DNA from 4 places in the Oryzomicrobium terrae genome. Region 1 is predicted to be linked to each of the others. Evidence: riboswitches for the same ligand, from Rfam matches in the RefSeq annotation. Region 1 holds a riboswitch; each other region holds the start of a gene.
What was found. Region 1 has a riboswitch for cobalamin ahead of OTERR_RS15160 (TonB-dependent receptor family protein). Riboswitches for the same ligand answer to the same signal wherever they lie in the genome.
Positions count from the first base shown of each region.

Region 2: linked by a shared signal. The riboswitch ahead of OTERR_RS08220 (energy-coupling factor ABC transporter permease) and the one ahead of OTERR_RS15160 (TonB-dependent receptor family protein) in region 1 are both predicted to bind cobalamin.
Region 3: linked by a shared signal. The riboswitch ahead of bluB (5,6-dimethylbenzimidazole synthase) and the one ahead of OTERR_RS15160 (TonB-dependent receptor family protein) in region 1 are both predicted to bind cobalamin.
Region 4: linked by a shared signal. The riboswitch ahead of OTERR_RS00715 (ribonucleoside-diphosphate reductase subunit alpha) and the one ahead of OTERR_RS15160 (TonB-dependent receptor family protein) in region 1 are both predicted to bind cobalamin.

Region 1 is NZ_CP022579.1:3,343,402-3,348,974, reverse strand. Features, by position in the region: gene OTERR_RS15165 (TonB-dependent receptor) at 1-118, opposite strand, end outside; gene OTERR_RS15160 (TonB-dependent receptor family protein) at 128-2,092, opposite strand; cobalamin riboswitch at 2,230-2,455, opposite strand; gene OTERR_RS15155 (cell division protein ZapB) at 2,628-2,825, shown strand; gene OTERR_RS15150 (cell division protein ZapA) at 2,898-3,290, shown strand; RNA gene ssrS (6S RNA) at 3,302-3,478, shown strand; gene OTERR_RS15145 (sulfite exporter TauE/SafE family protein) at 3,654-4,457, shown strand; gene OTERR_RS15140 (hypothetical protein) at 4,480-4,719, opposite strand; gene OTERR_RS15135 (DUF485 domain-containing protein) at 5,339-5,573, shown strand, end outside.
Region 2 is NZ_CP022579.1:1,788,571-1,794,143, reverse strand. Features, by position in the region: gene OTERR_RS08245 (sirohydrochlorin chelatase) at 1-61, opposite strand, end outside; gene cobM (precorrin-4 C(11)-methyltransferase) at 71-874, opposite strand; gene OTERR_RS08235 (energy-coupling factor ABC transporter ATP-binding protein) at 888-1,727, opposite strand; gene cbiQ (cobalt ECF transporter T component CbiQ) at 1,733-2,491, opposite strand; gene OTERR_RS08225 (energy-coupling factor ABC transporter substrate-binding protein) at 2,481-2,882, opposite strand; gene OTERR_RS08220 (energy-coupling factor ABC transporter permease) at 2,879-3,547, opposite strand; cobalamin riboswitch at 3,695-3,906, opposite strand; gene OTERR_RS08215 (PhoX family protein) at 4,039-5,573, shown strand, end outside.
Region 3 is NZ_CP022579.1:2,933,663-2,939,235, reverse strand. Features, by position in the region: gene OTERR_RS13300 (phosphoribosylaminoimidazolesuccinocarboxamide synthase) at 1-533, opposite strand, end outside; gene OTERR_RS13295 (DUF3422 family protein) at 613-1,908, opposite strand; gene OTERR_RS13290 (gamma-glutamylcyclotransferase family protein) at 1,977-2,399, opposite strand; gene fba (class II fructose-bisphosphate aldolase) at 2,485-3,549, opposite strand; gene bluB (5,6-dimethylbenzimidazole synthase) at 3,653-4,435, opposite strand; cobalamin riboswitch at 4,482-4,692, opposite strand; gene OTERR_RS13275 (GlsB/YeaQ/YmgE family stress response membrane protein) at 4,817-5,083, shown strand; gene pyk (pyruvate kinase) at 5,238-5,573, opposite strand, start outside.
Region 4 is NZ_CP022579.1:162,774-168,346, reverse strand. Features, by position in the region: gene OTERR_RS00730 (bactofilin family protein) at 1-615, opposite strand, end outside; gene OTERR_RS00725 (glycosyltransferase family 2 protein) at 621-2,210, opposite strand; gene OTERR_RS00720 (DNA ligase) at 2,580-3,434, opposite strand; cobalamin riboswitch at 3,571-3,824, shown strand; gene OTERR_RS00715 (ribonucleoside-diphosphate reductase subunit alpha) at 4,014-5,573, shown strand, end outside.

The DNA.
Region 1 (5,573 bases):
TGACCGGAGCCAGCTCGGCTTCATCGGCCCAGACCGGGGCGATCGGGCCGATGGCGCATCCGGCCGCCAGGCCAAGGGAGGAGAGGGCGGCCAGGGAGGTTGGGGTGGGGCGGCTCATGAAGCGGTCTTAGAAGTCGTAGCGGGCCGAGACGTAGGCGGTACGGCCGTCGGCGGGGTAGTAGTTAATGGTGCTGTCGTAGGCTTGAAAGTAAGCGTAGGGCGAGTACTTCTTGTCCAGGGCGTTGAGCAGCTTGGCGGTCAGTGTCACCTTCTGCACCGTCCAGGACCCCTGCAAGTCGGCGGTGAAGTACCCGGCCAGCCAGCTTTGCTGGTTGGCAAAGTCGCCGTCCAGACGACGGTTGCCGACGTAGCGCGCCGCCAGCGAATAGGTGCCCCAGGCTCCCCCCTTCCAGGTGCTCTGCAGCGTCGCCTGGTCCCGGGGGGCCAGGGGCACGGTCTTGCCGGCGTTGGCGCCGCTGCGGAAAGTGGCGTCCAGGTAGGTGTAGGTGAAGCGGTTGTTCCAGCGGTCGCTGGCTTTCCACTCGAGTTCAAAGTTGGCGCTGTCACGCCGGGTAGGCTTGAAGTTGGTGTTGGTGTAGTTGCTCGGGTCGTAGCCGATTTCATCGGTCAGATCGAGGCGGGAGAAGGACAGCTTGGTGCTCCAGGCGCCTAGTTTCAGGCTGCCGCCCACCTCCTGGATGGTGCCGTGCTGGGGGTGGATGTTGCCGGCGAAGAACGGAGTGGTGCCAAAGGGGTTGCCGAACAATTCGTCGATGTTGGCAAAGCGGAACGTGGTACCGGTCTTGCCGTACACCCGCCAGGCGTCCTGAGCGTAGGCCAGGCCGATGTCGTAAGCGTTGCGGGTGCGATTGGACCGGCCCGCCATGGCAGATTGGAGCCCAAATTCAGCCTGATTGGCCGATTGGCTCATGCTCTGGCTACGTCCTCCCATGGTCAGGCTCAGCTGCTGGGTCAGGTTCGTGACGTTTTGCAGGTAGTAGGCGGTACTGGTCTGGTGCGCCCACTGGTTGGCCGATCCCCGGTTGGTCGCAGATACGGTGCCGTCGTAGTGATCCAGGCCGGCCACCGTCACACTGGCCAGGGAGCCCAGGCCGTGGCTCCAGCGCAGCCGGGGGGTGAAGGCTAGGGTGTCGCGCACCCGATTGCTGGCGCCACCGTAGTCCACGAACGTACTTTTTACATCCTGGTGCTCACTGGCAATTTCGCCCTCGACAGTCACGGTGTCAGTGAGGGCATAGGTTATGCCCGGGCGTAGGCGATAGCCTTCTTTCCACTGGTTGTCGAAGAGCGTCGATGCGTTGCGCGGATTGGCCTGGAACTGAGGCTGGGTCAAGGCTCCTGGCAGGCCGGAGGCTTCCTTGTAGACGGCGTAGTCAGTGAAGACTTCGCCCCGCTCCAGCTTGAGGCCGGCCCGGCCGCTGGCGGCCTGCTGGTTCTGCCAGTTGTTGCGCCGGTAGCCGTCGCTGTCGGCGTAGCGGGCGAACAGGTTGAAGTAGGCGTGCTCGTTGCCGGTGGCAACGCTGGCATCCAGTCCCCGATAGCCGTAGCTGCCGACGGTGGCGGTTGCGGAAGCGCGGGGTTTCCCCGACTTGTCGGTGATGATGTTGATCACCCCGCTGGTTGCCCGGTCACCGTACAGCACGGTGCCGGAGCCGCGCATGATTTCGATGCGCTCGATACTTTCTAGCGGGAGTGCGGCCCAGATCAGGTTGGCTGAGTCGATGGGATTGAGACGTTGGCCGTCGACCAGGATCAGGGTGTTGCTGGTGGCTGTGACGCCGAAACCACCGATATCCACCGTCGCATCGATGCCCAGGGGGCCATACATGGGGCTGACGTTGACGCCGGCCCGGGTGGCCAGCAAATCGGGCAGGTTGAGGGCCGGCGTGGTGCGGATGTCGTCCCGGGTGATGACGCTGATGTTGGCCGGAATGCGCGGATCCGGGTCGGCGAAGCGGGTGGCGGTGACGACCACCGGCGCCATGACTTCTTCGGCGCGGAGATGGGATGCAGGCAGGAGCAAACAGGCGGGCAGGGCGCAAACGGCGGCCCGCAGGATGGTGCTGGACATGGAGGGACTCCCTTGTGCCACCGCGAGCGTCCCCGCAGGCTGTGGCCGGTTCTGATGCAGTACCGGGGAGATGTCAGGCGGGGACAAGGCGGCGGCGCCGGGGAGTCCACACGCCATGCCGCCTCCCGCAGCACTTCCGCTTGTGTCCCTGACAGGCCGGTATCCGGGCTTGCGAGACCGGAGGAATCTCCGGGGTGGCGTCCCGCCTTCCCAGGCATAAGCCCAGTGGCATGAGGGGGCACCTACTCGCTTACCGTTGCGGGGGCAGCACAGGCCTGGCGGACTCGGGGAGTCGTGCGCACCTGTTTCCCGTTTAACCGCGGCGATGGGGTCGCGCGCAGCACCTGGCAAGGGGCCGAATGCGCCGGCAGGGGTCGGTGAGCGACCTGGAACCGGGCAACGGCGAGGGGCGGAGGATACCCCGGTGACGGCCGTAGGGGCAAGGCGGGAACGGGAGGCGATAATCCACAAAACACCTTCAAATCCGGCGCTTACTCCTTGACCGGGAAGAGTTTGCGCCTCTATAGTGCGCGCCATGGAGAACCAGCTCGCCACCCTCGAAAGCAAGGTCGACCAAGTGGTCGGCCTGTGTCAGGCCCTGCGCGGCGAAAACGCCGCCCTCAAGGCCCAGCTGGCGGCGGCGGAAGCGCGCAACGCCGATTTGACGGCCCGCATGGCGGCCGCCCGGAGCAGGGTGGAGACGCTGCTCGCCCGGGTGCCCGAAGACAAGTAACGGCCCCGCCGCCCTGCCCGGCCCTTCTTTTTTTCTCCCTCCCTTCGAACTTTCCTGCAAAGGTCTACGACCATGAGCGCCGAGTCCAATTTTCTCGACGTGCAACTCCTCGGCCGGGAATACCGGGTCGCCTGTCCTCCCGAGGAGCGCGAGGCACTGCTGGCGGCGGTCGCCCTGGTGGATGAGCAGGTCAAGCAAATCACCGCCCGCACCCGTTCCGGCGGTGCCGAGCGGGTGGCGGTGATGGCGGCCCTCAACCTGGCCCACGACCTGCTCGCCCTACGTCGTTCCGCCTCCGCCCCCCAGGCGGGAGATGCCCCGGCGGCAGAGGCTCAAGAGGGTTTTGACACCCCTGACTTTCAGCGTAGAATCGGCGCCATGGAGGCCAAACTGGATGAGGCGCTCCGGGGCAAGGCAGACGCTTCCAGCGAAGCGACAGCCCCTCGGTCCGACTCCCTGTTCTAACCTCCGCCGGGTGTCCCCTGCGGTGCCCGCGACGGCCATACATTCTCTGAACCAAGTATGGGCTTAGGTTGCCCATCCAGTGCCGGCAAAGTGCGCGTCCTTGCGACGTACCAGACGCCGGTCGGTAAGCGACCACTCTGAACCTCCGGGTTCGAGATGCCGGCCGAAACGACATCTGCGGGGGCCTGTAAGACTGGGCACGGCGCGCTGGATCGCTGCAAGGCGATTTCACCGCGCCGTTTCCTTTTCTGGCCCTGCCCGCGCCGCTATCGATGCCTCGAAGGAGCGGCCAGGGAGCCCAGCGCCCGGCTCCATACGCATAAAACCAACGACTAACGTATCCCCAATACCAAAGGACCCGTCATGGACTGGTGGCTGTTGAGCTATCCCCTCCTCGGCATTTTTGCCGGCTTCATCGCCGGCCTGTTCGGCGTCGGCGGCGGCCTGACCCTGGTGCCGATCCTGTTCATGCTGTTCCAGGCCCAGGGCTTCCCGGCGGAGCACGTCATGCACCTGGCCCTGGGCACCTCCATGGCTACCATCGTGTTCACCTCCATTTCCAGCATGCGCGCCCACCACAAGCACGGCGCGGTGCGCTGGGACATCGTCACCACCCTGGCCCCGGGCCTGGTGCTCGGCACCTTCGGCGGCTCCCTGTTGTCCGGCCTGGTGCCGACCCGGCCCCTGGTCATGGCGTTCACCGTGATCGTTTATTACGCCTCGGCCCAGATGATGCTGGACTTCAAGCCGAAGCCCCACCGCCAGCTGCCCGGCCGCGTCGGCCTGTTCCTGGTGGGCACCGGCATCGGCATCGTCTCCAGCCTGGTGGCGGCCGGCGGCGGCTTCCTGTCGATTCCCTTCATGCTCTTCTGCAACGTGGCCATCCACCAGGCGGTGGGCACCTCGTCGGCCCTGGGCTTTCCCATCGCCCTGGCCGGTATGATCGGCTACATCGTTGCCGGTGCCGACGACCACAACCTGCCGGCGGGCCATCTCGGCTACATCTACCTGCCGGCCCTGATCGGCATCGTCGCCATGAGTGTGCTGGTGGCACCCCTGGGGGCCAAGCTGGCCCACAAGCTGCCGGTGAAGCAGTTGAAGCGCGCCTTCGGTGGCTTCCTCGCCCTGCTCGCCACCAAGATGCTGCACAGCCTGCTGACGAGTTGAGCCCCGCCGGCGCGTCCGGCTGCTACTCCTGCGACGCCGCCCGCGTGCCGATCAGCGCCCGGGCGGCGTCGGCTTTTTCGGCCAGCCCGCGGCTGACGTAAAGCAGAGTAAGAGGCGGGGATCGGACCTCCTCCGCGTTGCCGGCGTCCGCTATCAGGGCGGCCAGGGCCTCCAGGGCGATCAGGCGGGGCTGCACCTCATCGAGGAGGGCGGCGGCGCACTCCAGGGCATCCTGGGAGCCGTCGCTCCGTCCACCGGCCATGATCAGCCGCGCCAGGCCAGATGGGCGCTCATGCCGATGAAGAAGCAGCGGCGGAAGACCCAGGGCAAGGGTGCCCTGGCGGCCCAGCGCCTGAAAAACGGCCCCCGCTGGGGGCTTTTATGCTCCTCCGGACGTCCTTGGCTGCCCTGCTGCCCAGGACGTTTCTTTTTGTCTGCCCGCCTCCGGGCATCTTGTGGCCCAGTCCTGCCTCGCGCACGGCTGGGCCGCTTTCCGTCACGGGGGGGAAGGGCGCAGGGCGCCACCAGCTGAGGGACGTGGCGGACCGCCGCGGGGCGGATCGGACGGGCCATGGCGCGGGGACGGGTGGTAAGGCTTGGCCACCGCTGTCGCCGTGACGGAACAGGAGCCCTGCCGGGGTGCCGAACCTCCGGAATCGCTGCGGTGCATAAAATTTACGATAGGTAAAACAAATTACTTTTTGATTTATTTGCGCCCTGTAACTACAGGATTCGTTCCCTACAGCTGGAATAGCGGCCGTTGTGTTTTTGCGACATTGATTACGAAATCAATAATTATGTGTGCACGGCAACTCTTGTATATGTTATAAGTGCGGTGCAGCATCGCATTTATCAGACGCAATAACAGGGGAGGTGACGTCATGACCACGCAGGTCTACGAACGTATCCGCAACAATCCGCAGTTCCATCAGCTGGTCGCCAGCCGCAGCCGTTTTGCCTGGCTGCTGTCGGCAGTGGTTTTTGTCCTTTTCTACGGCTTCATCATGCTGGTGGCCTTCACGCCGGAATTGCTCGGCGCGCGGCTGTCCGCCGATTCGGTGGTGACCGTGGGCATGGCCGGGGGCTTTGCCATCTTCGTGCTGTTCTGGGTGCTGA
Region 2 (5,573 bases), 1.6 Mb from region 1:
CGTCCCGGTTGCGGGAACCGTGGCCGACCAGGAGCAGGGTGGTGTCGTTGGCACTGATCATGGTGCTTCCTCAGGAGGCCTCGCCCACGCTGGCCTTGCGGAAGCGGTGGGTGAAGCTGGGGTCGTAGAGCTTGGAGCGGGCGATGTCTTCCCAGTCCCGGGCACCGAGGGCCGGGCTGGCGATGATCATGGTCTGGGCGGCGATCTTCTCCGCCTGGCACTTCTTCTTGATGTCGGCGATGGTGCCGCGCACGATCTTTTCCTGGCCGGGCCAGGAGGCCTTCTGCACCACCAGGATGGGCGCATCCTCGGGCCAGCCGGCGGCCAGCAGGGCGCGCTGCACCTCGTGCAGCAGGGTGATGGAAAGGAAGATGCACAGGGTCGAGCGGTGGGCCGCCAGGGCCTCCAGCTCCTCGCCCGGGGGCATGGGGGTGCGGCCGGCCACCCGGGTGAGGATCACCGTTTGTGTCACTTCCGGCAGGGTCAGGGTCTCGCCCGCGGCGGCGGCGGAGGCCAGAGCGGAGGAGACGCCGGGGACCACGGCCCAGCTCACGCCGGCCGCATCCAGGGGCCGGGTCATTTCCACCAGGGCGCCGTAGAGGCCCGGGTCGCCGGTCTGCAGGCGGATCACGGTTTCATGGCGGCGGGCGGCGTCGAGCAGCCAGGCGGTCATTTCCTCCAGGGTCATGTCCTTGGAGTCGCGGATGTCGCAGCCTTCCGGGGCGTAGAGGGTGGCGGCCTGGTCCACCAGGGAACCGGCGAAGAGAATGGCGCCGGCCTGTTCCAGCAGGCGGCGGCCCTTGACGGTGATGAGGTCGGGATCGCCGGGGCCGGCGCCGACGAACCAGATCTTGCCGAGGGTGGCTGGGGTCATGGAATTTTCCTTCTCAGCAATCGTGCTGTTGCAGCTGGGCCAGCAGGGCGCTGCAGCTGTGGATGGGGGTGTCGCCGTCGAGCAGGCCGCGCTGCCGCAGCAGCTTTTCCAGGCCGATCACCGAAGGCAGGCGCAGGCCCACCGCCGCCAGTTCGGCTTCGTGGGTGGCCAGGGCCGGGGCGTCGAAACTGGCAGTGCAGCGGCCGGCGGCCATGAGGTGGATGCGGTCGGCCCAGCGGTAGGCGAAGTGGATGTCGTGGGTGGCCAGCAGGATGGTCATGCCCCGGCCGTGCAGCTTTTCCAGCACGGTCAGCAGCTCTTCCTGCATGAAGGGGTCCAGGCCGGCCATGGGTTCGTCCAGCACCAGAAGTTCTGGCTCCATGGCCAGCACGCCGGCGATGCAGACCCGCTTCTTCTGGCCGAAACTCAGGTTCTGCACCGGCTTGTGGGCCAGGTCCTCCATGCCCACGGCCTGCAGGGCGGCTTCCACCCGGGCGGCCACGGTGGCGTCATCCAGACCCAGGTTGAGGGGACCGAAGGAGACGTCCTCCCGCACGCTGGCGGAGAAGAGCTGCCGGTCCGGGTTCTGGAAGACCATGCCCACCTTGCTGCGCAGGCTACGCAGGCCGGTCCGGCTGTAATCGAGGGACGTGCCGCCATAGCGCAACTGGCCGGCGGCGGGCCGCAGCAGGGCGTTGCAGTGCTGAAAGAGGGTGGTCTTGCCCGAGCCGTTGGCGCCGATGAGGGCGTTGCGGCTGCCCCGGGCGATGGCCAGGGAACAGCCGTCCAGGCCCACGCTGCCGTCCGGGTAGCGGAAGGCCACCTGGTCCAGTTCCAGCAGCAGAGGGTTCATGGGACTCATGGCGTCACCCCGCGGCCGGCCCAGGCCAGGGCGATGAGGCCGGCGGCGGCCAGGGCGGCCACCAGACTGTCGCGGCGGCCATGGGCGTGGGGCGTGGCGAGGAAGCGCAGCGGCCCGTCGTTGTTGCGGGCCAGGGCGGCCTGGTGCAGGGCCTGGGAGCGTTCCCAGATCTGCAGGGTGAGATTGGCGATGAGCTCCCCCAGGGAGCGCAGGGTCAGACGGGAGTTGGCGTAGCCAAGACGGGCAGCCTGGGCCGTGCGCATGTCCTGCACGGCACCGGAGAAGACGAAGAGGCTGCGGTAGCACAGCACCATGATGTCCAGCAGCACCTCGGGGGTGCGCAGGCGGCGCAGCAGGGCAATGAGGTCGGTGAGGGGGGTGGTGAGCACCAGGAAGAGCAGGGCGGCGAGGCCGCCGAGGGAGCGGCTGAGCACCTGACTCACCTGTTGCAGGCCGATGCTGGTGGTGTGCACGCCGAGGCCATCCACCGCGCCCCGATCCACCGAAAGGGCCAGGGAGAAGGCGCTGATGGCGAGGAAGAAAAGGGCGGGGGCGGCCACCCGCAGATAGAGGCCCGCCGGCACCCGGGCGCCAATGAGGGTGACGCCCACCAGCAGGGTGGTAATCAGCAAGCCTGCTTCCAGCCGAGTCGCAGCGATGAAGGCAGCCGTGAGCCCGCCCAGGGCGAAGAGGCCCTTGGCGCCGGGGCAGACCCCGCGCCAGCGGTTGGCGTAGGCCGACTGCTCAACCAGCATGGGCGTCCTTGCCGCGATTGTTGTCTTCGCTGGCGGAGGCTTGGCGAGCCTTGTCCACTTGCTTCTCCTGCTCCCGCTTCAGCTTTTCCCGGGTCACGGCGCTGCCCAGGTAGTAGCCGATGAAGCCGGCGCCCAGGGCCGCCTGGAGGGCGAAGAGCAGGGAGGCGATTTCGTTGCTGGCCGGTTCCAGCAGGGGCTGGAACCAGGGCTGGTAGTCCGGGTTGATTTTGCCGATGAGCTCCTGGGCCTTGCCGTCGGCACCGCCGAAGATCTCCACCGGCTTGCCCTCCGCATCCAGCGCATCCGGCGCCGGCTTTTCCACCAGCCACAGGGGTAAAGCAGCCAGCAGCACTACGGCGAGCAGCAGCAGGAGGTTCTGGCGCCCCTTCATGCCTGGGCCTCCGGCTTGCCCAGAACCTGCATGTCGCGCAGTTCCTGAGGGTTGAAGCGGGCCAGGGCGTTGAAAATCACCACGGTGAGCAGGCCTTCGCTGATGGCCAGGGGAATCTGGGTGATGGCGAAGATGCCGGCGAACTTGAGGAAGGAAACGGTGAAACCGCCCACGGGGTCGGGGAAGGCCCAGGCCAGCTGTACCGAGGTGGTCACATAGGTGAGCAGGTCGGCCAGGCTGGCGGCGAGGAAGATGCTGACAGCAAAGGAGGCCTTGAGGCGCCGCGCCAGCTGGAAGATACCGTAGGCGGCGAAGGGGCCGACGATGGCCATGGAAAAGAGATTGGCGCCCAGGGTGGTTAGACCGCCGTGGGCCAGCAACAGGGCCTGGAAGAGCAGCACCACGGCGCCGATGGGGGCCATGGCAGCGGGGCCGAAGAGCACGGCGCCCAGGCCCGTGCCGGTGGGGTGGGAACAGCTGCCGGTGACGGAAGGCAGCTTGAGGGCCGAGAGCACGAAGGTGAAGGCGGCGGCCACCCCCAGCAGCATGCGCTGTTCGGGATTTTCGCGGATGCGGCGGTTGACGGAGCGGATACCCCAAGCCACGAAGGGGGCGGACGCAATGCTCCAGCCCACGGCATGTTCGATGGGCAGAAAGCCTTCCATGATGTGCACGGATATTTCCCCAGGCAACAAGGGTAAATAGGGGGCACCGCCAGGGAATGTGAATCAGGATCGGAAGACGGCCGCAGAGGAGGGAAGTTGCGCGCGGCGAATCACCAGAACCCTTCCCATCACCCCGGGGAATGGTGCTACTCGTATGCGATTCAGGCCGGTCTTCTGGCTCACCTTCATCCTCGTCCGTCGGCCTTCCCATGCGCAGGGCACAGTGGCGTAGAGCGGAGTCGTCAGGCTTACAGCAGCGGGGGCTGCGCCGGAATGGTCGAGGGTATCGACGTCACCGGACTTCCCGTTTCACTCGCCATGCAGGAGGCATGGCAAGCACCTAAATCCTTTTTTATGCTAACCGAGATGCGCCCCGGGAACAACCGCACAGGCGACCGAATGCGGCATCGGCGCGCAGTTTCGCCGCTGTCATGAATCAGTCATAGCCCGCTGCGAGAATGCCGCGTCCCCAGCCGAAAACATTCCGCACCATGAAATTCTTCGATAACGATTGCATCAGCAACGACAGCCCCAACCCCATCCTCAGCAAGTTCGTCCAGGCCTCGCGCCGCCACTTCCTGCTCGGTGGCATTTCCGCCACCGCCCTGGCCGGCATGGGCGTTTCCCTGCCTACCCTGGCGGCCCAGGCGGCGGCCAGCGCCGGGCGGGTGATGCGCGGCAAGGCCGGCCCGACCATTGGCTTCCTCCCCGTCGGCGTCTCCCAAAAGGACTTGGTACAGGTACCCAATGACTACCAGGTGCAGGTGCTGTATGCCTGGGGCGATCCGATTTCCGATGGCCCGGCCTTCAAGCCTGACGCTTCCAACAGCGCCGAAGACCAGGCCCTCCAGGCCGGCATGCACCACGACGGCATGCACTTCTTTCCCTTCGTCAAGGACGGCAAGCCCGTCTCCGACCGGGGCCTGCTGGTGCTGAACCACGAATACGTGGATGACGGCCTGCTCCATCCGGGCGGCATGAGCGGCTGGAGTGCCGCCAAGGTAGCCAAATCCCAGGCTGCTCACGGCGTTTCGGTGGTGGAAGTGCGCAAGCAGGGCAACCGTTGGGAGGTGGTGCGCCCCTCCAAATACGCCCGTCGCGTCACCGCCGCGACGCCGATCTGGCTGTCCGGCCCGGTGGCCGGCTCCGACTGGGTCAAGACCGCCGCCGACCCCAAGGGGCACCTGGCCTTCGGCACCTTCAACAACTGCGCTATGGGCGTCACCCCCTGGGGCACCTACCTGACCTGTGAAGAGAACTTCAACAACTACTTCGAAGGCTCGGCCAAGCCGACCAACGGCGCCGGTGCCCTGGAAAAGCGCTACGGCATCAAGAAGGGCGGCAGCATCTACCGCTGGAACGAGTTCGATGCCCGCTTCGACCTGAACCAGCACCCCAACGAAGCCAACCGCTTCGGCTGGGTGGTGGAGATCGACCCGTGGAACCCGATGAAGCCCCCGGTCAAACGCACCGCTCTGGGGCGCATCAAGCACGAGGGCGCCACCGTGACCCTGGCCAAGGACGGCCGAGTGGTGGTCTACATGGGCGACGACGAGCGCTTCGAGTACCTCTACAAGTACGTCTCCAAGGACCGCTACGATCCGGCCCGCCCCGGCGCCAACGCGGACCTGCTCGACCGGGGTACTCTCTACGTGGCCCGCTTCGGCGAGGACGGCAAGGGCCGCTGGCTGCCACTGGTGCACGGCCGCCCGGGTCTGACCAGCGACAACGGCTTCGCCGACCAGGCCGAGGTCCTGGTCAAGACCCGCCTCGCCGCCGATGCGGTGGGCGCCACCAAGATGGACCGGCCCGAGTGGATCGCCGTCCATCCGGTCACCGGCGAGGTGTATTGCTCCCTGACCAACAACACCAAGCGCGGCGCGGCCGACGCAGCGGCCACGGACAAGGCCAATCCCCGGACGGACAACGTCTACGGCCACATCATCCGCTGGCGCGACGAAGGCGGTGCGGCAGGGGAGAGCTTTGGCTGGGACATCTTCGCCCTGGCCGGCGATCCGGCCAACCC
Region 3 (5,573 bases), 410 kb from region 1:
ACCGCGGCGCAGTGGGTCTGGGCCTGCTCGAAGGAGATGTTCTCGTCGTGGTCGCCCACCTCGGCCTTGGTGGCCGGGGTGAAGATCGGCTCGGGTAGCTTGGCGGCCATTTTCAGGCCGGCGGGCAGCTTGATGCCGCAGACGGTGCCGGTTTCCTGGTAGTCCTTCCAGCCGGAGCCGATCAGGTAGCCGCGCACCACCGCCTCGATGGGCAGGGGCTTCAAACGCTTGACCACCAGGGAGCGGCCGCGCACCTGCTCGCGCTCGTTCTCGGCCACCACGGTTTCCGGGTCGATGCCGGTGAGCTGGCTGGGGACGATGTGGGCGAGCCGGTCGAACCAGAAGTTGGCGGCCTGGGTGAGCACCTTGCCCTTGCCCGGAATCGGGTTGGGCAGGATCACGTCGAAGGCCGACAGGCGGTCGGAGGTGACGATGAGGAGCTTGTCGTCGCCCACGGCGTAGATGTCCCGGACCTTGCCCCGGGCGATCAGAGGCAGGCTGGTGATGGTGGATTCGAACAGGGCAGCGGTCACGGTAGGGTTCCTGAAAGTGACGGAATGAAAAGGGAAAACGGGACGGAAATAGACGAGAAACGGACGAGAAGGCGGTGGCTCAGTGCAGCCCTTCTTCTTCGGCGGCCAGGGCGCGGCGCATGCGGCGGATGCTGATCGCCACCAGGGCGCCGATCACCGGCACGGCGATGGCGGTGATGACTTCGTAGGAGGGGCCGCCGGTCATGGATTTCATCCCCTTGTAGACGTAAGTCACCAATTGGGAAGCGTAGTAGGTGATGGCCACCACCGACAGGCCTTCGACGGTTTCCTGGAGGCGCAGCTGGAGCTTGGCGCGCCGGTTCATCTGGGTCAGCAGCTCCTGGTTCTGGCGCTCCAGCTCAATGTCCACCCGGGTGCGCAGCAGGGCGCTCTTGCGCGCGATGCGGGTGGACAGCTCGGTCTGGCGCCGCGCCACCGACAGGCAGGTGCTAATGGCCGGGGCCAGGCGGCGTTCCATGAACTCGTCGATGGGTGGAAAGCCGGCGATGCGCTGCTCGCGCAGGTCGCGGATACGCTGCTGCACCAGGGCGTAGTAGGCCTCGGCGGCGCCGAAGCGGAAGGCGGTGCGGGTCACCGAGCGTTCGACCTCGGCGGCCAGGCGGGTCAGGCGGGTGAGCAGGACGCGCTCGTCCTCGGTGCTGCGCGCCTCGCCCATGCGGTCCATCAGGTCGGCCAGCTCGCCCTCGGCCCGGGCCAGGAAGCGGCCCACTTCCTTGGCCACCGGAAAGGCCAGCAGGGCCATCATGCGGTAGGTCTCGATCTCCAGCAGGCGCTGCACGGTGCGCCCGGCCTGGCGGTGGGTCAGGTGATCGTCGAGGACCAGGAAGCGAGAGTAGCCGTCGTGCAGCTGAAAGTCGGAATACACCCAGGCGGCGCCGTCGGCCACCTGGCTCGCCACCACCGTGTCACCGCGCTGGGCCAGGTCGGCGAGCACCGTTTCCGGCGCCATGTCGGCGGCGGGGCGCAGTTCGATGTGGGTGGCCACTAGCACGGTGCCGGGGATGGCCGCCAGCCAGTCGGCGGGCAGGGCCGACAGGGCCGAGGTGTACAGGGGGTCGCCGGGCTGGCGGCGGCGGAAGAAGGTGTAGCTGGAAAATTCGTTGTGCCGCTCCCACTTCAGGCGCAGGTCGCCGGCTTCCATCACCCAATGGTCGCCCTGGATCACCGGACACAGCTGGGTGCCCAGGGTGCCGCACAGCTGGTGCAGGTGCGCCTCCTCGGTAGCGGCATCGCCGCCGTCGTGGAGCACCGCCAGATAGCTGATCCATTCTGCGCCGGACAGCGCCATGGGCGGCCGGGAATGGACCTCGTCGTTGAGGCGCTGGCGCAGGGGGTGTTCGCGGAAGGCGGTCATAAATGGGGCGGTGGGGGCGTGGGTGGCGGTCGACTTTGCCAGCCGGGGCGGCGGCTGACAAGAATGGCTCAGGCGCTCTCGATGCGGCTGTAGCCCACGTAGCGGGCGGTAAAGTCCGCTTTGCCCCGGGCCAGGAAGGCGGCGACGTCCCATTCCCCCGGCTGCAGCAGGTAGGCGTACTGGGGGCGGAAAAGGTAGGTCTCGGCCTCGACCGGGCTGCCATCGTCCAAGGTCACGGTGACCGTGCGGCGCTCGTAGTACGGCCCTTCGAAGCGGTCGAGCTGGGCCAGGGCTGCGTCGTCCACGTTACGGTAGAGCACGCCGACCACTGTGCCGGGCCCCGGCACCATGCCCGGGTAGGCCTCGTCTTGCACCGGGTGGCGCACGTGGCCGGCCAGCCGGGCGGGCTGGCCGGGGTAGGCGGTGCCGCACACGGCGGCCATGATGTCGTCGCACATCAGGGAACCGTAGGTGAAGCAGTGACGGGGCATGAAAAGTCTCCGGGACTTGCAAGCAAGACGGCATCGCCGTGGCGATGCCGTCTTGGTGCAGGCAAGCGGTGCGCTGGGCGAACGCTTAGCGGACGATCTGGTTCAGTTCGCCCTTCTTGTAGCGCTCGGCCATCTTGTCCAGGGACACGGGCACGATCTTGCTCGCCTGACCTTCGCAGCCGAAGGCCTGGTAACGGGCCACGCAGATCTTCTTGGCCGCTTCCCGGGCGGGCTTGAGGAAGTCGCGGGGGTCGAACTTGGCGGGGTTCTCGACCAAGTAGCGGCGCACCGCGCCGGTCATGGCCAGGCGGATGTCGGTGTCGATGTTCACCTTGCGCACGCCGTGCTTGATGCCCTTGACGATCTCTTCCACGGGCACGCCGTAGGTTTCCTTCATGTCGCCGCCGAACTGGCGGATCTCTTCCAGCAGTTCCTGGGGCACCGAGGAGGACCCGTGCATCACTAGGTGGGTGTTGGGGATGCGGGCGTGGATCTCGGCGATGCGGTCGATGGCCAGGATGTCGCCGGTGGGCTTCTTGGTGAACTTGTAGGCGCCGTGGCTGGTGCCGATGGCGATGGCCAGGGCGTCGCAGTTGGTCTGCTTGACGAAGTCGGCGGCCTGGTCCGGGTCGGTCAGCAGCTGGTCGCGGGTCATGGTGCCCTCGGCGCCGTGGCCGTCTTCCTTGTCGCCCTTCATGGTTTCCAGGGAACCGAGCACGCCCAGTTCGCCTTCCACCGACACGCCGATGGCGTGGGCCAGTTCGGTGACCTTCTTGGTCACGGCCACGTTGTACTCGAAGGAGGCGACGGACTTGCCGTCCTCTTCCAGGGAACCGTCCATCATCACCGAGGAGAAGCCGGAGCGGATCGCGGCCATGCACACGGCGGGGGACTGGCCGTGGTCCTGGTGCATCACCACGGGGATGTGGGGATAGGCTTCCAGGGCGGCGAGGATCTGGTGGCGCAGGAACGGCTCGCCGGCGTATTTCCGGGCACCGGCGGAGGCCTGCATGATCACCGGGGCGTTCACCTCGTTGGCGGCTTCCATGATGGCCCAGACCTGCTCCATGTTGTTCACGTTGAACGCGGGCAGGCCATAGCCATTCTCGGCGGCGTGGTCGAGGAGTTGGCGCATCGAAACGAGAGGCATGGTGGTCTTCCTAAAATAACAAAGGCCCCGGGGGCAAAGGCGGGCATTTTACCCCGTTTCCTTGCACTCCCGGAGCCCGGCCGCAGGGCCGCGATGGTGGGGGTTAGAGCTTGCGCTCCCGGGCCGCCCGGGCCTGGTCGGCCTGCAGGTGGGGCACCAGGGCCGCCGGCACCGGGGCGCCGAAACGCTCGGCGTGGACCAGGGTTTCCAGGGGCAGGCGGGAACGCCACCCGGCGGTTTCCAGTTCGGGTTTGTCGAAGAAGTGGCTGACCCGGCCGATGCATAGGTAGGCGATCGGGATCACCCGCTCGGGAATGTCGAGGATTTCCTTCAGCCGTGCCTGGTGGAAGATCGACACCCAGCCGACCCCGAGGCCCTCGGCCCGGGCCGCCAGCCACAGGTTCTGCACGGCGCAGACGGCGCTGTAGATGTCCATCACCTTGAGGTGGGTGCGACCGATCACCACCGGGCCGGCCCGGTCCCGGTCGCAGGTGATGCACAGGTTGATCGGCGCTTCCTCGATGCCTTCGAGCTTGAGCGAGCGGTAGGTGCCCTGGCGGTGCGCCTCGAACATTTCCGCCGCCTCCCGGTTGGCCTCGTCGAAGGCGCCGTGGACCGCCGCCTTGGTGGCCGGGTCCTTGACCACGATGAAGCTCCAGGGTTGCATGAAGCCCACCGAGGGGGCGAAGTGGGCGGCGGTGAGCAGGCGCGACAGCACCTCGTCCGGCACCGGGTCGGGGAGGAACTGGCCGCGCACGTCGCGGCGCGAAAAGATGGTGTGGTAGAGGGCTTCCCGGGCTTCGGCGGTGAAGTCGGGCATGGCCTGGTGGCCGGCGGGCGTGGAGGAGGCGGCGAGGGTCGCCGGGATGCTGCAGTCGGTCTTCATGGAGTCCCCTTGTGAAGAACGGTGGCGGACCGCCTGGCCGTGCGGTCCGTCGAAACTCCTCCAGGCCGGTCTTCTGACTCGGGATCGTCCCGCCGGCGCGCCTTCCCGATCGGAAATCCGCAGCGGCGGCGATCAGTGGCATGTGCGTCGGCAGTCCCCCTCACAGCGTTGGGCACGTCGCGGAATTGCCCTGCCGGTGGCGGGGCGCACCGCGTTCCCGATTCTCCCTTGCGGGCACCTGGAAGGCGTGGGTGTCATGCTGCCCGGCAGAACCGGGCGCGGCGATTCTAGCAGAGGTGCGGGGGCGGGATTGCCGCCGGCAATGAAACGATCCGGCCCGGCCGGCCTCTAATGTTTTACCCCCCACCACCGGAGACAGCCATGGGCTGGATCGTCACGCTTCTGGTCGGCGGCTTGATCGGCTGGATCGCGAGCCGCATCATGAACACCGATGCCCAGCAGGGCATCATTGCCAACGTTCTGGTCGGGATCATCGGCTCGGCGTTGGGGCGCTGGTTCTTCGGCGACGTGATCGGCATCGGCGCAGCAGAAAGCGCCGGCAGCTTTTCCCTGGTCGGGCTGGCTTTCGGCGTGCTCGGGGCGGTGATTCTGATCGCCCTGCTCAAGGTGGTGGGGGTGTTCCGCTAACGCCATCAGGCACCACTGCCGGTGGGGATGCCTGGCTGAAACGCCGCGCCCCTGGCCGATCTCCAAAGGGGGGGGCCGGAGATCGGCCAGGGGCGCGGCGTTTGGCGATGGAGGCGTGAAGATGCCCGTCCCGCCTGGGGTTTGGGGCAGGGGCTTAAACGGTGGGCGCCTGGTGCTCGCCGACCCGGACGATCTTCAGGGTGTTGGTGCCCCCCGGGGTGCCGATCGGCTCGCCGATGGTGAGCACGATCAGGTCGCCCTTGTCGACCACGCCCCGGGCCAGCAGCAGCTGCTCGGCGTCGGCCAGCAGCAGTTCCCGCTCGGTGTGCTGCTCGCCCATCAGCAGGGGGCAGACTTCCCGGTAGAGGGTCATGCGCCCCACGGCGGCCGGGTCCGGGGTCAGGGCGTAGACCGGCACGCCGCAGTTGAGGCGGCTCATCCACAATGCGGTGGAGCCGGACTGGGACAGGGCGGCGATGGCCTTCACCTT
Region 4 (5,573 bases), 350 kb from region 1:
CGGGGTGAATTCGATGCGGGGGGCGAAGATGCGCCCGAACTGGCTGCCCGGCCCCACGGCCAGACGACGCACGGCCGAGGCCCGGCCGTAGAGGCGCGAGCGGACACCCACCACGGCCTCGCCTTCGGCGTGGATCCAGCGCATGACGTAGCTTTCTGCCGCCAGATCGATGTCGCCCTTGGCCAGGGCCGCCCGCAGCACCAGGCCGGGGCCGCCGTGGATCGCGCCCTGGGCGAAGATCTCGCCGGAGTAGATGCGTTCGCCGGGCAGGGTGAGGTCGCCCGGGGAGAGGATCAGGCGCTCGCATTCCCGCCGTTTTTCCTCCTCGTCATCGAGGTGCAGTGGCTGACCGGGGGCCACGGCGATGATGCGGGTGCCGTTGGCCAGGGCCCCTTCCACCTGGCCAGCGCTGCTGCGTGCCTGCTCCAGGTAGGGGCGCAGCTGGGCATCGACGAAGCGCTGGAAGCTGGCGGCGAAATGACTGATGCTGCCGTCGTACTCGCGCACCACCCGCAGCGGCGCGTTGTCGCTGGGGCGCCACCATTCCAGCGCGGCGGGAACGAGAGGCAGGAGGAAGAGCACGGCGCAGCTCAGTGCCAGGAGCAGGAGTCCCATCATGCTCACCGCAGCGCGCCGATCTGGTGGTGGGGCGTCGACCCGGAAGGCAGCGCCACGTGCGGTGCGCCCGGTTGGCGGTAGCGTACGGTCTTGTCCCACACCAGGTTGCGGCGCAGCAGCCAGTCGAAGAAGAACTGGTTCCAGGTGGCCCGGGCGATGGCCAGCAGGCTGATCAGGAAACCGAACAGGTTGAGGGGCAGCAGGCGGATGCGGTTACGGTTGCCGTCCAGATGCACCGCCGCCGAGATCTCGAAGTAGGCGGCGAAGTTGCCCAGGGCGCCGTAGCCCATCAGGGCGAACATGGCCAGGGCGCCGGACAGCCACTGGTTGGTGGTGCAGTAGAACAGGAAGATGGCCAGGATCCAGCCGAACAGCAGCAGCGGCGACATGGCATACACCCCGAGCAGCAGCAGGCCGTCCACCCGCTCGGCGAAGCTCACGCCACGGCAGAACAGCAGGCGCCCGGCGTAGCGCAGCGCGGCCTGGTTGTGGCCCTTGGCCCAGCGCATGATCTGGCGCACCCGCACCGGCCAGCTTTCCGGCACTTCCTCGTAGCACTCGGAGCGGTTCTGGTAGACCGTCTTCCAGCCGGCCAGGAGCAGGCGGTAGGTCAGGTCGGTATCCTCGGCCAGGGCGTCGTCGCGCCAGCCGCCAATGCTTTCCAGGGCGGCGCGGCGTACCCCGCCCACGGTGCCTCCGTACTGGGGCACCATGCGCAGGTTCATGCGCGCCTGCTGGTCCACCTGGTAGCCGCCGGACCGCTCCAGGTCGAGCAGGCGGGTAAGGAGGTTGCTGCCGGTGTTGAGCGGCACCACCCGGCCCATCACCGCGCCGTTTTCCGGGTCGAGGAAGGGGGCCACCAGCTGCTTGATCAGGCCCTTGCCGGGCACGTAGTCGGCATCGAAGATGATGATGATGTCGCTGTCCACCAGTTCGGTGGCGTCCTTCAGCGCCGCCGACTTGCCCGGCTTGCCGCCGGTGCGGTGGAACGGCGTGATGCGCCCGGGAAAGCGGGCCACGTAGCTGTCGATGATTTCCTTGGTGCGGTCGGTGGAACGGTCGTTCACCGGCATCAGGCGGATGCGCTCGGGCGGGTAGTCCACGTCGAGCAGGGCCTCCAGGGAGTTGGCGATCACCGCCTCCTCGTTGTGGGCGGCGATGAACACGGTCACCGTCGGCCAGACCGCCGTGTCGATATCCACGTAGGGGTGGCGCTGCCGGCCGAACAGACGGTTGAAGGCGAAGTAGTAGTGGCGGACGGTATAGATAACGATCAGCCCGAGCACGGCAAACAGCAGCATCTGGGCGATCACCGCCGTCTCGTTGGAGATCATCGACAAGCGCGAGCGGACGAACCCCGTGTCCGGAGGCAGGGCCTGCCAGGCCTGGATCGGCTTGAAGCGCAGCACGGACGTGGGGGGCACCTCGGCGCCGTAATAGGTCGGCGCTTCAGCCGGCGCCACGGCGGGCGACGGGGGCGACGGCATCGCATCGGCGGCGTGCGGCGCGGTAGCCGCGCACAGCAGCCATCCCCCCATCAGGCACGCGGCCAGACGGCCTACCGGGCGGATAATTTTGGGGAGGATGGACATGGGCGCAAGGAGCGGACGAATAACGAGGCCGCAGCTTACGACTCCAATTGGCTCGGCGGAATGAAATATTTTGCACTGCACGAAATATTTCCAGCAAAAGCCTGCCGAACGTGCGTTTTGTCACTAAAAACCCAGTAAAAAACCAGGGAAAGCCAGTTTTTGTCAGCTTTTGTCAGAAAACAAATCGTTCATTTCGGTTCTTTTGTCATGCCCATTTGGCATCAAGGCCGACGCCGCCCCGCCCCGTTCCGCCTGTGCCGCACCAACGAATCCCGTTGGGGACACCCATAGCCCGGTGGCGCCCGGTCCAGCGTCCCAGGCGGACAGGGTCGGTGGTTGGCCCCGAGCCCCTGCCTCCCCACGCCGCGCTTAGCGGGCCGCCGTGCCGGCGCTCCAGTCCGCCCGCACCCGCAGGTAGCGGGGAAAGCGCGGCAGGCCATGCTCGGTGAGGCCGTTGTGGCGGTAGGTGACCCAGGTCCCCACGGGGGGCGGATTGCGCCGGGCGGCATCGTCCAGGCCACTGCCCAGGCCGAAGCGGCGCCCTTCCGGGGTTTCCACCAGCAGGGCCCCCAGTTGGCCCCGGTACTTGCCCTTGCCCGGCAGATAGCCCACCACCCGGGCTTCGCCGTCGTCGTAGGGCTTCACCTTGAGCAGGTCGTCGCTGCGCCCGGCCTGGTAGCGGGAATCGCCGCGGTGCAGCATCAGGCCTTCGCCGCCGTCGGCCACCACCGCCGCCAGACGGCGGCGCAATTCCCCCTCGCTGGCGACGCGGAACTGGACCACCGCCTGCACCCAGGGCTGGCCGATGGCCGCCACCGCCACCTCCAGGGCCACCAGGCGTTCATCGAAAGTGCCCGAATGGGCCGGCAGGTCGAACACCAGGTACCGCAACTGACGCCAGTCCGCCTCTACCGCCACCTGCTGACGCACCGTCCCCGCCGCCCGGGCAAAACCGCCCCGACCGGCCCACAGCTCGCCATCCAGGGGCGTGGCCGGCCAGCCGGCGGTGAACCAGGCCGGAGCGGCGATCGGTTCCCCGCCCCGGCTCCACAGCTGCCGGCCGTCCCAGTAGCCGCGCACCCCGTCGTATTTTTCGCTGACCCAGTAGGCGCCCAGGTCCACCCCGGTGCCGGGCCGGTAGGTCCGGGCCAGCAGCAGGGCTGGGTCGGCAAGGACGCCGACGGGCAGCAGCATCAGGCCGAGGGCAAGGATCAGGGCGCGCATGGCCGCTCCAGGAAAGGGGATACGCCACAATGCCATACGCATTTAACCGCCACCACGACCACAACATGTAGTCAAAAAACTAAACACAAGCACTACATCTAGTGGTTTTTTCTTGACGCGGCTTTTCCCTCTCCGGTACATTCCCGGCCACGATGGTTTCCCCTTTAGGGGATGAAACTGGAATTCGGTGCGGCGGGGCGTTTGCCCGCAACCGCCCAAGCCGAAGCTGCCCCCGCAACTGTAAGCGGTGAGCGCGCCCCATCCGCCACTGGACGCCACGCCGTCCGGGAAGGCCGGGGCCGGAGTGGATGCACGCAACACCACCGTGCCGCCACGCTGCCAACGCCACGACCCGCGAGCCAGGAGACCGGCCATCGCCGCAGCGCCGTGCTGTGCGCCCATCCGGGCCTGGCCGGCGCGTTCTGCGTTCTGACTTGGGGCGGGGTGCCCCCGGGAAGGAGTGGCGGTCCGCCCCGGGCCGCCCGGGTGCAACGACGACGGCCGGCCCCTGGCCCGGCGCCGCGGTGCCCCGCCCCTCCGCTTCCGGTCGCTCCCCTCCCGCCACGGGGAGTTACCTGCATGCACCACCCTGCCATCACCGCCGAGCGGAGCCCCGCTCCGGCCACCGCCCTGTCCCACGCCGCCGGCCCCGACCTGACCGACACCGCCTTCAACACCGGCCTCGGCGTCAGTGTCAGCGCCCGCAGCTTCGAGGTGATCCGCCGCAACGGCGCGGTGGTGGCCTTCAACCCGGACAAGATCGCCGTGGCCCTGACCAAGGCCTTCCTGGCGGTGGAAGGCCACCAGGGCGCCACCTCGGCCCGCATCCGCGATGTGGTCGGCGAACTCACCGCCACCGTGGTCAACGCCCTGACCCGGCGCCTGCCCGGCGGCGGCACGGTGCACATCGAGGACATCCAGGACCAGGTAGAACTGGCCCTGATGCGCTCCGGCTCCCACGACGTGGCCCGGGCCTACGTGCTCTACCGCGAAAAGCGCGCTGCCGAGCGGGCCGCCCAGGCCGCCGCCGCGCCGGCCAGCGACGCGCCGGTGCTGCACGTGGTGGATGGCGACATCCGCCGCCCCCTGGACCGGGCCGCCCTGCTGGCCACAGTGCGCGAAGCCTGCGCCGGCCTGGCCGACGTTTCTGCGGACACCGTGCTGGAACACGCCCTGCACAACCTCTACGACGGGGTGCCGGTGGTGGCGGTGCGCCAGTCCCTGGTGCTGGCCGCCCGCACCCTGATCGAGCGGGAACCGGCCTACAGCAAGGTTTCCGCCCGGCTGCTGCTCGATTCGATCCGCGTCGAGGTGCTCGGCCAGCCCACCGCCCACGGCGCCATGACCGCCGGCTACGCCGAGTACTTCCCCCGGGCGATCCGCCGCGGCATCGCCGCCGAACTGCTCGACCCGCGCCTGGCCGAGTTCGACCTGGAGGTGCTGGGCCGCGCCCTGGTGGCCGACCGGGACCTGCAGTTCGACTACCTGGGCCTCCAAACCCTCTACGACCGCTACTTCCTGCACGTGGATGAGCAGCGCATCGAGCTGCCGCAAACCTTCTTCATGCGCGTGGCGATGGGCCTGGCCCTCAACGAGATCGACCGGGAAGCCCGGGCCATCGAGTTCTACAACCTGCTCTCGTCCTTCGATTTCATGAGCAGCACGCCGACCCTGTTCAACAGCGGCACCCGCCATTCCCAGCTGTCGTCCTGCTACCTGACCACCGTCTCCGACGACCTGGAAGGCATCTACCAGTCGGTCAAGGAAAACGCCCTGCTGCAAAAGTACGCCGGCGGCCTGGGCAACGACTGGACCCCGGTGCGCGCCCTGGGCAGCCGCATCAAGGGCACCAACGGCAAGAGCCAGGGGGTGATTCCCTTCCTCAAGGTGGTCAACGACACCGCCGTGGCGGTGAACCAGGGCGGCAAGCGCAAGGGGGCGGTGTGCGCCTATCTGGAGAGCTGGCACCTGGACATCGAGGAATTCCTCGAACTGCGCAAGAACACCGGCGACGAGCGCCGCCGCACCCACGATATGAACACGGCCAACTGGATTCCCGACCTGTTCATGCAGCGGGTGATGAACAACCAGGACTGGACCCTGTTCTCCCCCAGCGACGTGCCCGACCTGCACGACAAG